DNA from 2 places in the Paenarthrobacter ilicis genome. Region 1 is predicted to be linked to the other one. Evidence: riboswitches for the same ligand, from Rfam matches in the RefSeq annotation. Region 1 holds a riboswitch; the other holds the start of a gene.
What was found. Region 1 has a riboswitch for glycine ahead of gcvP (aminomethyl-transferring glycine dehydrogenase). Riboswitches for the same ligand answer to the same signal wherever they lie in the genome.
Positions count from the first base shown of each region.

Region 2: another riboswitch for glycine. It lies ahead of gcvT (glycine cleavage system aminomethyltransferase GcvT); the one in region 1 lies ahead of gcvP (aminomethyl-transferring glycine dehydrogenase).

Region 1 covers NZ_JAFBCD010000001.1:914,274-921,628, reverse strand. The annotation lists gene JOE60_RS04365 (L-serine ammonia-lyase) at 1-688, opposite strand, end outside; gene gcvH (glycine cleavage system protein GcvH) at 838-1,224, opposite strand; gene gcvT (glycine cleavage system aminomethyltransferase GcvT) at 1,261-2,409, opposite strand; gene gcvP (aminomethyl-transferring glycine dehydrogenase) at 2,423-5,269, opposite strand; glycine riboswitch at 5,323-5,419, opposite strand; glycine riboswitch at 5,421-5,518, opposite strand; gene JOE60_RS04345 (TetR/AcrR family transcriptional regulator) at 5,610-6,149, opposite strand; gene JOE60_RS04340 (MFS transporter) at 6,222-7,355, shown strand, end outside.
Region 2 covers NZ_JAFBCD010000001.1:3,793,692-3,801,046, reverse strand. The annotation lists gene JOE60_RS17405 (NAD(P)(+) transhydrogenase (Re/Si-specific) subunit beta) at 1-719, shown strand, start outside; gene JOE60_RS17400 (hypothetical protein) at 941-1,132, shown strand; gene mscL (large conductance mechanosensitive channel protein MscL) at 1,235-1,687, opposite strand; glycine riboswitch at 1,886-1,984, shown strand; glycine riboswitch at 1,985-2,082, shown strand; gene gcvT (glycine cleavage system aminomethyltransferase GcvT) at 2,188-3,387, shown strand; gene gcvH (glycine cleavage system protein GcvH) at 3,384-3,770, shown strand; gene glyA (serine hydroxymethyltransferase) at 3,767-5,086, shown strand; gene lipA (lipoyl synthase) at 5,198-6,208, shown strand; gene JOE60_RS17370 (FUSC family protein) at 6,407-7,355, shown strand, end outside.

The sequences.
Region 1 (7,355 bases):
GCAGGGACGTTTCAACACAGGCTTCCATCACGGCCCAGATGTGCAGGAGGCCTTCGCGGATCTCCTCCTCGGTGCGGGACGCACGCTCGTTGATGAACATGATGTCGGAGATCCCCAGCCCCTTGGACGAGCACCGTCCCATCAGCTCGGCCGCCGTCCTGAACGGCAGCGGCAATTCCTTCTTGGATTCTTCCAATTCGGCCTGCGCTGCGGATTCCTCGCCCTCGCGCACAATGAACCCACCGCCCACCGAGAAGAACGTTGCTTCTTTCAGCACGTTGCCCTCTGCATCGGACACGGCGAACTTCATCCCGTTGGTGTGCCGCGGCAGCACGGTCAAAGGGTGCAGGATCATGTCTTCCACGGCGTAGTCCAACTCGACGCCACCGGCCAGGTTGAGCTTTCCCGTCTCCGCCATCAAGGCCAGGCGTTCCTCCACTTCATCGGGAAGGATCAGCTCGGGCTCGTAGCCTTCAAGGCCCAGCATCGTTGCCGTGAACGTGCCGTGTCCCCGACCCGTCGCTGCCAGGGAGCCATACAAATCAACGCGCAAAGAGGCTACCTTGCCAAGGACATCAGCGTCCTTCAGCTCGGAAGCGAAGACCGCTCCGGCCCGCATCGGACCCACGGTGTGGGAGCTTGAGGGGCCAATTCCCACGGTGAACAAATCGAAAACACCAACAGCCATAGCCGTGATTCCTTTTTAAAGCTTGAAATGTTCCGGCAGATGATCCTGCCGGAGGGCCGAGCACGTTCCCCGATTCGGGGGTTCGCTGCCACATGTGCCGTGCGCACGGCATGATGGGCAGCGATCCCCCGAAGTGGAGCAAGGGAACGTCAGGCCAGGTCGCCACCGTTCTTGGAGGCGTATTCCTCGGCCGAGAGCAGCGGACCGTCAGACTCGGCAGCAACCTTGAAGAGCCAGCCGGCGCCGTAGGGATCGTTGTTGATCAGGGCGGGATCGGAAACAACGGCGTCGTTGATTTCCGTGACCTCACCGGTGACGGGCGAGTACAGGTCCGAGACCGACTTGGTGGATTCCACTTCGCCACAGGTTTCTCCTGCAGTTACTGAAGAACCAACCTCGGGCAGGTCCACGTACACAATGTCACCCAGGGCGTCGGTGGCAACCTCGGAAATGCCAACGGACACCGAGTTCCCTTCGCCGCGGGAGACCCACTCGTGCTCGTCGGAGTACTGAAGCTGGGCAGCTACTTTGGGCATTCTGTTTCCTTTACGGGTGGAGGCTAAAGCCTGTGGTTACTTTTGGCGCTTGTAGAACGGCAGGGCTACAACTTCGAACGGCTCGCTCTTGCCGCGCAGGTCGATGTCCAGCGCGGTGCCAAGCTCTGAGTGTTCGACGTCGACATACGCCAACGCTACCGGGTATCCCAACGTGGGGCTGGGCTGGCCGGACGTCACTTCTCCCACCACGGCACCATCCTTAAGGACCGGGTAGTGTCCACGGCCTGCCCGGCGTCCCAGGCCCTTGAGTCCAACCAGCTTGCGTCCGCTGGTGCTCCCTGCGCCATCGGCTTTCAGGGCAGCGAGTGCTTCCTTGCCAACAAAGTCGCCTTCCTTGGAGAGCGCAACAACCGGCCCAAGGCCTGCAGCAAAGGGGTTGCCTTCACGGGAAAGCTCGTTGCCGTAGAGGGGCATGCCGGCTTCCAAGCGCAGGGAGTCGCGCGATGCCAGCCCGGCCGGGATCAGCTCACCTTCATTAGCGGCAGCCGCAATGGCCTGCCACAGCGCGGCAGCTGATTCGTTGGCCACGAAGATCTCGAACCCGTCTTCGCCGGTGTACCCGGTGCGGGCCAACAGCAGGTCCTGGGTGCCGCCGTCGAACGTGAACGGGACATCAACCGCCGCGTAGTACTTCAGTTCGGTGACCAGCGCGTGCTGCTCCCCGGGGACGAGGCGAAGGAGGATCGCTTCGGCAAGGGGCCCCTGGACAGCGATCAGCGACGTCCCGGCAGAGGCGTCCTGAACCACGACGTCAAAACCGGCGGCGCGCTCCAGCAGCGCGGCAGCCACAACCGCAGCGTTGCCTGCGTTCGGGACCACCAGGAACTTGTCCGAGCCTTCTTCGGTAGAGGCACGGCGGTAGACGATCAGGTCATCAATGATGCCGCCGTCTTCCTGGCAGATCAGGGAGTACTTGGCTTTGCCCTGGGCCATGGCAGAGATCTTGCCTGCCAAGGCGTAGTCCAGGAACGCGGCCGCCTCGGGCCCGGTGACCCAGACTTCGCCCATGTGGGAGAGGTCGAACAGGCCTGCGGATTTGCGGACGGCGTGGTGCTCGGCCAGTTCGGACGAGTACTTGAGCGGCATTTGCCAGCCGCCGAAGTCCGTAAAGGAGGCGCCGAGCTTCTTGTGCTCTTCGTAGAGGGCTGTGTACTTCTCAGTCATTCTGCGGACCGTCCTAGTTCTCGAAGTCTTCGATCGGCGGGCAGGAGCAGACCAGATTACGGTCTCCGGCTGCGCCGTCAATGCGGCCAACGGGCGGGAAGTATTTGTCCTGCTTGAGGTGGTGGACCGGGAACGCGGCCTGCTCACGCGGGTAGGAACGGTCCCAATCGGAACTTACGACGGCGGCTGCCGTGTGGGGTGCGCGGCGGAGCGGGGAATCCTGCACGGAGAAGTCGCCGTGGGCAACCTGGTCGATTTCGGCACGGATGGCGATCATGGCTTCGATGAAGCGGTCGATCTCCGCAAGGTCCTCGGACTCGGTGGGCTCCACCATGAGCGTTCCCGCTACCGGGAAGGCCAGGGTGGGTGCGTGGAAGCCGAAGTCAATGAGGCGCTTGGCCACGTCCTCAGCGGTGACGCCGGTTTTGGCCGTCAGTTCGCGGAGGTCCAGGATGCACTCGTGCGCCACGAGGCCGCCTTCGCCCGTGTAGAGAACCGGGAAGTGATCGTTGAGGCGTGAAGCGATGTAGTTCGCAGCGAGCAGCGCGGACTTGGTGGCTTCGGTGAGGCCCTGGCCGCCCATGAGCTTCACGTAAGCCCAGGAGATCGGAAGGACACCGGCGGAACCGAAACGGGAGGCGGAAATCGGGACGTCGTTGCCTTCGGTCCAGGATGCTGCGTCACCGGGCATGAACGGCGCCAGGTGTGCCTTGGCTGCCACCGGGCCAACGCCCGGTCCGCCGCCGCCGTGCGGGATGCAGAAGGTCTTGTGCAGGTTCAGGTGGGACACGTCGCCGCCGAACTTGCCCGGCTGGGCGAGTCCGACGAGTGCGTTGAGGTTGGCGCCGTCAATGTACACCTGGCCGCCGGCCTCGTGGATGGCGTCGCAGACTTCGCGGACGTCGGCGTCGTACACACCGTGCGTGGACGGGTAGGTGATCATGATCGCGGAGAGGGCGTCGCGGTGGGCCTCGATCTTGGCCTTGAGGTCAACGTGATCGATGGTGCCGTCCGGCGCGGTGGCAACAACCACTACCTTCATGCCGGCCAGCACTGCGGAGGCCGCGTTGGTGCCGTGAGCCGATGCGGGGATAAGGCACACGTTGCGCTGCTCATCGCCGTTGGACAGGTGGTAGCCACGGATGGCCAGCAACCCGGCCAGCTCACCCTGCGAACCTGCGTTGGGCTGGATGGACACTTGGTCGTAGCCCGTGATCTCGGTCAGCTGTGCCTCGAGGTCGCCGATGAGCTCACGCCAGCCCTCGGTGTGGGAGTCCGGTGCGAACGGGTGGATGGAGGCGAATTCCGGCCAGGAGATGGCTTCCATCTCTGCCGTGGCGTTGAGCTTCATGGTGCAGGAGCCCAGCGGAATCATGGTGCGGTCCAGCGCAAGGTCGCGGTCAGAGAGCTTGCGGATGTAGCGCAGGAGCTGGGTTTCGGAGCGGTGCGTGTTGAACACCGGGTGCTGCATGAAATCGCTGGTGCGCTCCACGGAGGATTCCAGGGCGAAGCCATCCGCCGACTCAAGTACCGAAGCGCCGAAGACCGATGCAACGTCGGCGACAACCGCCGTCGTCGTGGTTTCATCAACAGACATACCCACGGTGTCAGCATCGATGCCCCGGAGGTTGATGCCCTTGGCCTCAGCGGCGGCCACGATCTCCGCAGCCTTGCCGGGAACGCGGACGGTGACGGTGTCGAAGAAGGAGCCATGGAGGACGTCGACGCCGGCCGCCTTCAGTGACGCTGCGAGCGTGCGGGCGTGGCTGTGGGCGGTTTCGGCGATCGCCTTCAAGCCCTCGGGACCGTGGTAGACGGCGTACATGGAGGCCACGATGGCCAGCAATGCCTGTGCCGTACAAATGTTGGAGGTGGCCTTCTCACGGCGGATGTGCTGCTCACGTGTCTGCAGCGCCAAGCGGTAAGCGGGGACGCCGGCGTCGTCCTTGGAGACGCCCACCAGGCGGCCGGGCATGGAACGCTCCAGCCCCTTCTGGACGGCCATGTAGGCCGCGTGCGGGCCGCCGAAGAACAGCGGAACACCCATGCGCTGCGCGGAACCAACAGCAATGTCGGCACCCTGCTCACCGGGAGGGGTGATGAGCGTCAGGGAAAGGAGATCGGCAGCCACAGTGACCAGTGCGCCGCGTTCCTTCGCCTCAGCGATGACGGCGGAGTGGTCGAACACGCGGCCGGAGACACCCGGCTGCTGCAGGACGACGCCGTTGATGGTGCCTTCGGGGAGGCCCAGGGACAGATCGGCCACCTCAACCTCAAAGCCAAGCGCTTCCGCGCGGCCCTTCACGATCGCGATGGTCTGCGGCAGGCAGTCGGCGTCCAGGACGGTCTTGCCATCCTGCGCGGCCTTGTTCTTGTTGGCACGGCGCATCATCAGCACGGCCTCGGCAACAGCGGTTGCTTCATCCAGAAGGGACGCATTGGCAATCGGCAGGCCAACAAGGTCCTGGACCATGGTCTGGAAGTTGAGGAGCGCTTCGAGGCGGCCCTGCGAAATTTCCGGCTGGTAGGGGGTGTAGGCGGTGTACCAGGCGGGCGATTCCAGGATGTTGCGGCGGATCACCGGCGGCGTCACGGTGTCGTAGTAGCCCTGGCCGATCATCTGCACGGCAGTTTTGTTCTTGGAGGCGAGCTTGCGGAGCTCGGCAAGAACCTCAACTTCGCTCAGGGCGTTTTGCAGGGTGAGCGCCACGTCCTGCCGGATGTCGTTGGGAACCGCGGTATCAACCAGCGCGTCAACGGTGCCGTAACCCACGGTCTTGAGCATGGTGTCAATATCGGCTTGGCGACGGGCACCGATGTGCCGATCGACGAAGGTGGTGGAGGCAGAACTAACCGTCACGAAGGAACTCCATAGGTTGGGCGGCATTTGGGTATGCCGCAGTGGCTCGGGTTCCTCCCCGCTCTGTATTGGACCTGAGAGTTTCCGCAGGCTGGTGTGCCTGCTTGCACCGTCGGTGAGCCCGGCTGAGCGGACTGCTTTCCAGAGTTGCCTTGCCGCGGCGGTGCGTGGGCCTGAGAGATTCCTGGGGAGGATTTGCTCCTACGGCGCCTGCATCACATGCTTGCAGGACTCTCCCGCCGCAGATCAAAGGCTTGTTCAGTTATACGCAGCGCCGTGTTGGCCGCGCCACATGACTAATTGTCCTATGTCACGGGCGCGGCGGCAAATGGATGAATCGCTACTTCCGCAGGCGCTCCACAACAGCCAGCAGGATTTCGACGTCGGCCTCCCGCCGATTGTTGCCCTCTTCCTGGCCACTTTCGAACATGGCGTTGAAGTACAGCCCATCCCCCATGTAGCTCACGGCCTTCGCCACTTCCGGACCAACGTCTTCGGCAAGGACGTCCAACCACTGCTTCTGGATACCGGCAAACCGGCGTCGGGTTTCTTCATGGGCCACCTCGGCCAGGCGGGTGGCGGCCACGAACGCCCGGTCCATGGGAGTTCCCGCCCACACGGAGGAACGGATGAAGTAGGCTGCCGCCCCGTCCTCGGCTGCTTTCATCTGCTCAATGTCCTCCTGGCCCAGGGCATCCAAACGTTCCAGCAGGGCACTGATCAGCGCTTCCTTATTGGGGAAGTGGTACAGCAAGCCTCCCTTGGAGACACCGGCCCTTTTGGCCACGGCGTCCAGGGTGGCTGCCCGCTCCCCCACGTCAATGAGCAGGGACTCGTATGCATCAAGGACTGCGTCCCTGGCGACTGGTTTCCGTGGCATGTAACCATCATTCCCTATAGCGTTTGTGCATTCCATTTGAAACTGTACCGTCTGGACGGTACAGTTGATGACATGCCTTCGCAGTCTGTCATCCACGCCTCCCAGTCCGCTCGTCCCGCCATGGGCCCGCGCGCTCCTTGGCGCGACTGGCTTGCCCTGGCACTCCTGATGTTCCCCGTCCTGCTGGTTGCGGTGGACAACACCGCATTGACCTTCGCCCTGCCGGAAATCGCCCGTTCGTTGAACGTCGGCGGGATCCAGCTCCTCTGGATCGTGGACGCCTACCCGCTGGTATTGGCCGCGCTGCTGGTGTCCATGGGCAACCTGGGTGACAGGATCGGACGACGCCGGCTGCTTCTGATCGGCAGCACAGGCTTCGCTGCGGTTTCGGCTGCTACGGCATTCGCGCCCACCGCGGAATGGCTCATCGCCGGGCGCGCCGGACTGGGTGTTTTTGGCGCCATGCTGATGCCCTCAACCCTCTCCCTGATCCGGAACATCTTTACTGACCCCAACCGCCGCCGCTTGGCGATCGCAGTGTGGGCGGCCGGGTTCTCCGGTGGCGCCGCCCTGGGCCCGATCTTCGGCGGGTGGCTGGTGGAGCACTTCTGGTGGGGCGCAGTGTTCCTGGTTGCGGCGTTCCTGCTGCTCCCGCTGCTGGCTTTCGGGCGGGTGCTGATTCCTGAGTCCAAGGATGCACATCCCGGGCGCGTTGATGTTCCCAGCATCGCGCTCTCCGTCTTCACCATGGCGCCGTTCGTTTACGGCATCAAGGAGCTGGCCGTCCACGGTTTTGGAGCCTCGGCCGCAGCCTTCATGATTTTCGGCCTGGTGATGGGCATCCTGTTCGTCCGCCGGCAACAGCGGATTGACTCCCCCATGCTGGACGTCACCCTCTTCAAGAACACGGTGTTCAGCACGGCAATCGTTGCCAACGTACTGTCCTTGTTCTCCATGACGGGCTTCATCTACTTCTTCGCCCAGCACCTGCAGCTGGTGGAAGGGCAGTCCCCCATGGAAGCCGGCATCGCCATGATCCCAGCGCTCCTTGCAACAGTCGTTGCCGGTTTGCTGGTGGTCCCGCTGGTCAAGCGCGTGCGGCCCGGGTTTGTGGTGGCCGGTGGCCTGACGCTCAGCGCCGTGGGCTATCTGGTGGCCATGGTGGGTGACCACGGCAACGGACCGTTGTTCCTGCTTTCGGCCCTG
Region 2 (7,355 bases), 2.9 Mb from region 1:
CCGTGGCTGCCTCGGGACTGGTGCTGGGCAACGTATTGCTGCTGGTGGCAGGGACATTGGTGGGAGCGTCCGGCACCATCCTGACCCGTGCCATGGCCGCCGCCATGGGCCGAAGCGTGGCAGGCATTATGTTCGGGGCCTTCAAAGGCGGCAGCACGGCCGGGTCCACGGAAGTGAGCAGCAGGCCGGTCCGTTCCTCCAGCGCCGAGGATGTTGCGGTGCTGCTCGGCTACGCGCAGCGTGTGATCATCGTCCCCGGCTACGGACTTGCTGTGGCACAGGGCCAGCATACGGCCGCGGAACTGGCAGCCACGTTGGAAGCCCGGGGGATCGAGGTGGACTTCGCCATCCATCCTGTGGCCGGCCGCATGCCGGGGCACATGAATGTCCTCTTGGCCGAAGCCAACGTTCCGTACGAGTCGCTGAAGGAAATGAGCGACATCAATGCGGACTTCAAGACCACCGACGTCGCGCTGGTAGTGGGCGCCAACGACGTCGTAAATCCTGCGGCCAAAACCACCTCCGGTTCGCCCATCTACGGGATGCCCATCCTGGAGGTCGCCGACGCCCGCCAAGTGGTGTTCCTCAAGCGGTCCATGCGCCCGGGATTCGCCGGGATCGAGAATGAGCTGCTTCATGAACCGCACACCACGTTGCTGTTCGGCGATGCCAAGGATTCGCTGACCAAAGTTCTGGGAGCGGTGAAGGCGCTGAACTGAACCCCCACACCCCCACGGAGAAGCAGCCCCGGGTGTGGCAGCTGCGGTGCTGTGACCAATGCCTCCCCACGCCGTCTGGTTAATAGCGTCATGTCCGGCCCGCCGCAGGCACCTGTCCTTTAAAGGAAGTGTGAGGTCCGGCAGCGAGGAGCAAACGGGTGCACTACAACAGAAGAGAGCCGCTGTTCGGAATCAGGCTCGAGCCCCTGCAGGGAAAACGGGTGACCAACTGGAGGTCCTTGGTGGGCCATACCGTCCAGATCTGGCATGGCAACCACGTGGTGGACCAAGGAGTGGTTGACGCGGTGACTGCTGATGGTGACGTTTTATGGCTGGTCCAACGGGGAGCTGTGGAGCGCCGGATGGTGGTCAAGGAACGCGGTGTGGGTCTGTGGATCCAGCTGGTTGGTTGAGGACCAGCCCGGTTCAAAGCCCGGCGCCTTTTTGAACCCAAAAGCCCGGCGTCCTCAAGGTGAGAACGCCGGGCTTTCAGGGTGCGCAGTCGCGCCGCAGTCCTAACGGAGGGTGCCGTTGTCCGGGTTGGGAACAACGCCGGAGTCGCGGGCGGCTGCCTGTGCTTTGAGGAGATCGCGGATCTCGGCCAGCAAAGCAGTGTCCGCCGGCAGCGGCTCTTCTTCGGGTTCCTCGGTGGCCAGGCGGTCCTTGACCAGGGAGTTGATCTTGTTCATGGGCGCTACGAAGATGAAGTAGACCACGGCCGCAGTGATCACAAACGTCACCAGCGCGGTGATGACGGCGCCGAAGTTGACGAACGTAGCGGGGTTGTTGTCCCAGATCTTGAAACCGAGTCCATCGGCGTTCATGCCACCGGCGGCGGCGATCACGGGGTTGATGATGTTGTTGGTGAAAGCAGCAACAAGCGCGGTGAAAGCGCTGCCGATGACAACGGCGATCGCCAGTTCGATCACGTTGCCGCGAAGAATAAAGTCCTTGAAACCCTTAAACATGGATGGTCCTCCGATTTGGGTGCGGGTGTCTGCCTCAGCAGACATCAAACTACCATCCCCGCGTTTCGGGTTTAAGGCCGGGATGTGATGGAGGGATGGGGAATTGGGGGTGGGATGTGATGGAGGGATGGTTTTTGGACTTGTTCGAGCGGAGCCGTTATGGTGTGAAGCGTGTCACCCAGTGTGATGCAACGCTTTTGATCTGCGGCGGGAGAGTCCTGCCGGTACATCCAGTCAGGCGCCGTAGGAGCAAATCCTCCCCAGGAATCTCTCAGGCCCATGTACCGCCGCGGGTAGGCAACTCTGGAAAGCAGTCCGGGTCACCGGGCTCACCGACGGTGCAAGCAGGAAACCATCCCTGCGGAATCTCTCAGGTCCAATACAGAGCGGGGAGGAACCCACGCAATCGTGGCGCTTAAGCAGGCGCCTGAATCATGGAGTTCCTTGTGACCGTTCAATCACATCACCCGCGGAGCGGCTTATCGGCGCACGACGCCGCGCTGGCAGCAGCCCCGGACGGGCAGCAATCCGGCAAGTACACAGCTCTGTACGAACAGCACAAAAAAGCCAACGCCTCCTTCACTGACTTCGGTGGCTGGCAGATGCCCCTTAAATACGAGTCCGAACTCGCCGAACACCACGCAGTCCGTAAATCAGCCGGCCTCTTTGACCTCTCCCATATGGGTGAAGTCTGGGTCACCGGCCCCGACGCTGCCGCGTTCCTGGACTACGCCTTGGCGGGCAAACTGTCCGGGATCCCGGTGGGCAAGGCCAAGTACTCCCTGATCTGCAATGCCGATGGCGGCATCATTGACGATCTGATCACCTACCGCAGGCCTTCTCCCCAGGAAAGCGTGGACAAGTACCTGGTGGTCCCCAACGCAGGCAATGCAGCTGCGGTGGCCGCGGCCTTGCAGGAGCGCGCGGCAGGGTTCGATGTCATGGTCGAAGATGCCTCTGCTGAAACGTCCCTGATCGCAGTGCAGGGGCCTGCCGCGGAAGCGATTCTGCTGGCGCTGGTCCCGGAAGAAGACCACGGTTTGGTGCGGGAGCTGAAGTACTACGCTGCGGTTGAGGTTCCGCTGACGTTCGACGGCGGGCCGCAGCACCTGCTCGTGGCACGGACGGGGTATACCGGCGAGGACGGGTTCGAGATCTACCTCTCCGCCGTGGATGCTCCACGTCTCTGGGAAGCGCTGCTTGGGGCCGGGGAGGGCCACGGCCTGATCCCCGCAGGCCTCGCTGCCCGTGATTCGCTGCGCCTGGAGGCGGGCATGCCGCTGTATGGCAACGAACTGACCCGGCACATCAATGCCTACACGGCGGGCCTGGGTTCGGTGGTGTCACTGACCAAGGACAGTGACTTCATTGGCAAGGATGCGCTGGCCGCGATCAAAGCAGCAGGTGTCGGCTCTGCACTGGGGCAGAAGCTCGTGGGCTTGAAGGGTGTTGGCCGTCGTGCCGCCCGTTCGCATTACGCGGTCCTGAAGAACGGTTCCCTGATCGGTGAGGTGACCTCCGGGCAGCCAAGCCCCACGCTGGGATACCCGATCGCTTTGGCGTACGTCGACGTCGAGCATTCTGCCCCGGGCACCACCGTTGAAGTGGATCTGCGCGGCAAGGCCGAACCGTTCGAAGTCGTCCAGCTGCCGTTTTATCGGCGCCAAAAACAAGCGAACCAGAAGACAGGAACGAAATGAGCAAAGTAGTTGCCGGGCTGAAGTACTCGGCCGAGCATGAATGGGTTGCCCCCGCTGAGGGGGACGGTCCCGTGGGGATCGGTATCTCTGCGGTGGCCGCCGACGCCCTGGGGGACATTGTGTACGTGGACCTGCCCGAGATTGGTTCTTCTGTGACCGCGGGGGCGACCTGCGGTGAGGTTGAATCCACTAAATCGGTATCCGATCTGTACTCGCCCGTGACCGGTGAGGTGACTGGGATCAATGACGCTGTTGTCAGCGACCCCGCACTCATCAACAACGATCCCTACGGTGCGGGCTGGCTGTTCAAGGTGGCTGCCACCGACGAAGGGCCGCTGATGAGCGCTGAAGATTATGCAGCAACCAATGGAGGAGAACTGTGAACGCTGAAACGTTGAACCATTACCAGCAGGTTGTGTCGGGGTCGTTGAATGCCCCGCTGTCCGAGCTGGATCCGGAGATCGCGGCGAAGATCGACGACGAACTGGGCCGCCAGCGCGATGGCTTGGAAATGATCGCCTCGGAGAACCACACTGCGGTTGCCGTGATGCAGGCACAGGGTTCGGTGCTGACCAACAAGTACGCCGAGGGCTACCCGGGGAAGCGTTACTACGGTGGCTGCGAACACGTGGATGTGGTGGAGCAGCTCGCGATCGACCGCTTGAAGTCCTTGTTCGGGGCCGGGTACGCGAACGTGCAGCCGCACTCCGGAGCGCAGGCCAACGCCTCGGTGATGCACGCGCTGATCAAGCCCGGCGACACCATCATGGGTTTGAACCTCGCCCACGGCGGGCACCTGACGCACGGCATGCGCATCAACTTCTCCGGCAAGCTCTACAACGTGGTCCCGTACGGGGTGCGCGAGGATACGCACACCGTGGACATGGCCGAGGTTGAGGCTTTGGCCCGGGAGCATAAGCCCGCCCTGATCGTGGCTGGCTGGTCCGCCTATGCGCGGCAGCTGGACTTCGCGGAATTCCGCAGGATCGCGGACTCGGTAGGCGCGTACTTGATGGTGGACATGGCCCACTTCGCTGGCCTGGTGGCCGCCGGGCTGCACCCCTCGCCCGTCCCGCACGCGCACGTCACCACGTCCACCACCCACAAGACCCTCGCCGGTCCGCGCGGCGGCATCATCCTCTCCAACGACGCCGACATCGCCAAGAAGATCAACTCGGCGGTGTTCCCGGGCCAGCAGGGCGGACCGCTGGAGCACGTGATCGCGGGCAAGGCCGTGGCGTTCAAAATCGCTGCCTCGGAGGAATTCCGTGAACGCCAGGAACGCGTCCTGGCCGGTTCCCGGATCCTCGCCGAGCGCTTGGTCCAGGACGATGTGGCAGCCAAGGGTATCGCCGTGGTGTCCGGCGGAACTGACGTTCACTTGGTGTTGGTGGACCTGCGCAACTGCGGGCTCGACGGCCAGCAAGCCGAGGACCGCCTCGCCGCGATCGACATCACCGTCAACCGCAACGCGGTCCCCTTCGATCCGCGCCCACCCATGGTTACCTCCGGCCTCCGCATCGGCACCCCGGCCCTCGCTACGCGCGGGTTCGGCGAAGCGGCCTTCCGCGAGGTGGCGGACATCATCGCCGAAGCATTGATCGCCGACGCCGGAACGGACCTTTCCGGGCTCCGTCACCGCGTGGAGGCACTCGCCGCTGCGCACCCGCTTTACCCCGGTACAGCCAACCTCAGCTGAACCCATTCCAGGGTCACCCTGCGGATTGTTCCGTTACACGGCATGATCCGCAGGGCCCCGGCCACCGGCCCCCGATCAACGGTGTGCCACCAGCTCTATGAAAGAAGTCCAGTGACTCTTGCACCTGAAGGCCGTAAGTTGCTGCGTGTTGAGCAGCGTAACGCGGCGGTACCTGTTGAGCGGAAGCCTGAGTGGATCAAGGCGAAGGTCCAGATGGGGCCTGAGTTTGTTCAGTTGAAGAACTTGGTGAAGAAGGAAGGCCTGCACACGGTGTGTGAGGAGGCCGGGTGCCCGAACATTTTTGAGTGTTGGGAAGATAAGGAAGCGACGTTCCTGATCGGCGGGTCCGAGTGCACCCGGCGCTGTGATTTCTGTCAGATCGATACCGGGAAGCCTTCGCCGGTGGACAGGTTCGAGCCCACGAAGGTGGCCCGCAGTGTCCAGGCGATGCAGTTGCGGTACGCCACGGTCACCGGGGTGGCCCGGGATGATCTGGAAGATGAGGGCGTGTGGTTGTACGCCGAAACGGTCCGGAAGATCCATGAGCTGAACCCGGGCACCGGGGTGGAGTTGTTGATCCCTGACTTTTCCGGCAAGCCTGAGCACATCGCGGCGATCTGCGAGTCCAAGCCTGAGGTGTTCGCGCATAACGTGGAGACCGTGCCGAGGATTTTCAAGCGGATCCGGCCGGCGTTCCGGTACGAGCGGTCCTTGGATGTCATCACCCAGGGCAGGGATTTGGGGATGGTCACCAAGTCCAACCTGATCCTGGGCATGGGTGAGACCCGTGAGGAGATCTCCGAGGCGTTGCGGGATCTGCACGGGGCCGGGTGTGACCTGATCACGATCACCCAGTACCTGCGCCCGTCCGAGCGGCACCTGCCCGTGGACCGGTGGGTCAAACCCCAGGAATTCGTGGACCTCCAGCACGAGGCCGAGGAGATCGGTTTCCTGGGCGTCATGTCCGGACCGTTGGTGCGTTCCTCGTACCGGGCCGGGCGGTTGTGGGCCACCGCGATGCGGAAAAAGGGCTGGGACATCCCCGAAGCCCTGGCCCACATCGAATCCTCCGGCACCACCCGCCAGGAAGCCTCCACCATCCTCGCCGCCGCCCACCACTAAGACCGCCGCCCCACTGGAACCTTCACGTGGCAGGACTCTCCGGTGACGTCGACCGGGTTGGGTTAAGCGCGCGGAGGGTGATGCCGCGCACTATCTGTCCCTTATCCCGGAGCAGCCCGGCGGCTGGAGCGTAACCTAGGAAAGGACGCCAGCGCCGTCGTCGTACGTTTGAATCTGCGACGAAAGGCGAGCCGCCCCTTGAAGGCTGTAGCGGAACTGTTCACCATGGGCCCGGGAAACAAGGACCACCATCCCGCCCTCCGCTGCGCTATTGGGGTGTTCGTTCCGCTGATTACGCTTGCGGTCCTGGGGCGCCTGGACCTTGCGGTGTTTGCCTCGTTCGGGGCGTTCACCGGCATCTATGGGCGCAACGAGCCCCACAGCGTCCGGTTCCGCAGCCAGCTGCGAGCCGGTACCTTCATGCTTTTCATCATTCTCTGCGCCACCCTGCTGGCACGCGCAGAACACCTCTGGGGGCTGGACAGCACCGCATATTCGTGGCTCCTGACTGCGGCAACCACCGTGGTGGCCGGTGCATGTTCAGTGGTGGTGGCGTTGTGGCGGCTCCGTCCGGGCGGTTCCCTGTTTCACATCTTTGCGTTCGCGGCCATCGCCTCCATTCCTGCGCAACCGCCGCTCTGGGAAGGGATGCTGGTGGCCGTGCTGACCACCGGGTTGTGCCTCCTGATAGGAATGTCGGCGCGGGTGGCGAAGAGCCACCGTACTCCGTGGAAGCGTCCCCCGCCCATCCGCCACACTCCTGCCGAACTCAGGGCCATCTGGCTGGAAGGCGGTGGCTACTTGATCGCCGCAGGGCTGGCCGGGACCATTGCCACCCTGGTGGGGGAGCGTTTGGGCTTCGGGCACACGTACTGGGCAATGGTTGCCGCGGTGGTGCCGCTGGTAGGCCACTCAACGCGCCATCGTGTGAGCCGGGGCATCCAAAGAATTGTGGGGACAGTGGCGGGCCTGGTGCTCTTGGCCGGCATTCTGTGGCTGAACCCTGCGCCCTGGGTGATGGTGCTGGTGATAGCCGCCTGCCAGTTCGGCGCGGAGATGTTTATTGCCAGGCAGTACTTTGTGGCCCAGCTTTTCGTGACGCCGCTGGCGCTCATTGCCACGCTTCTGGCGGCTCCCGTGGATCCGG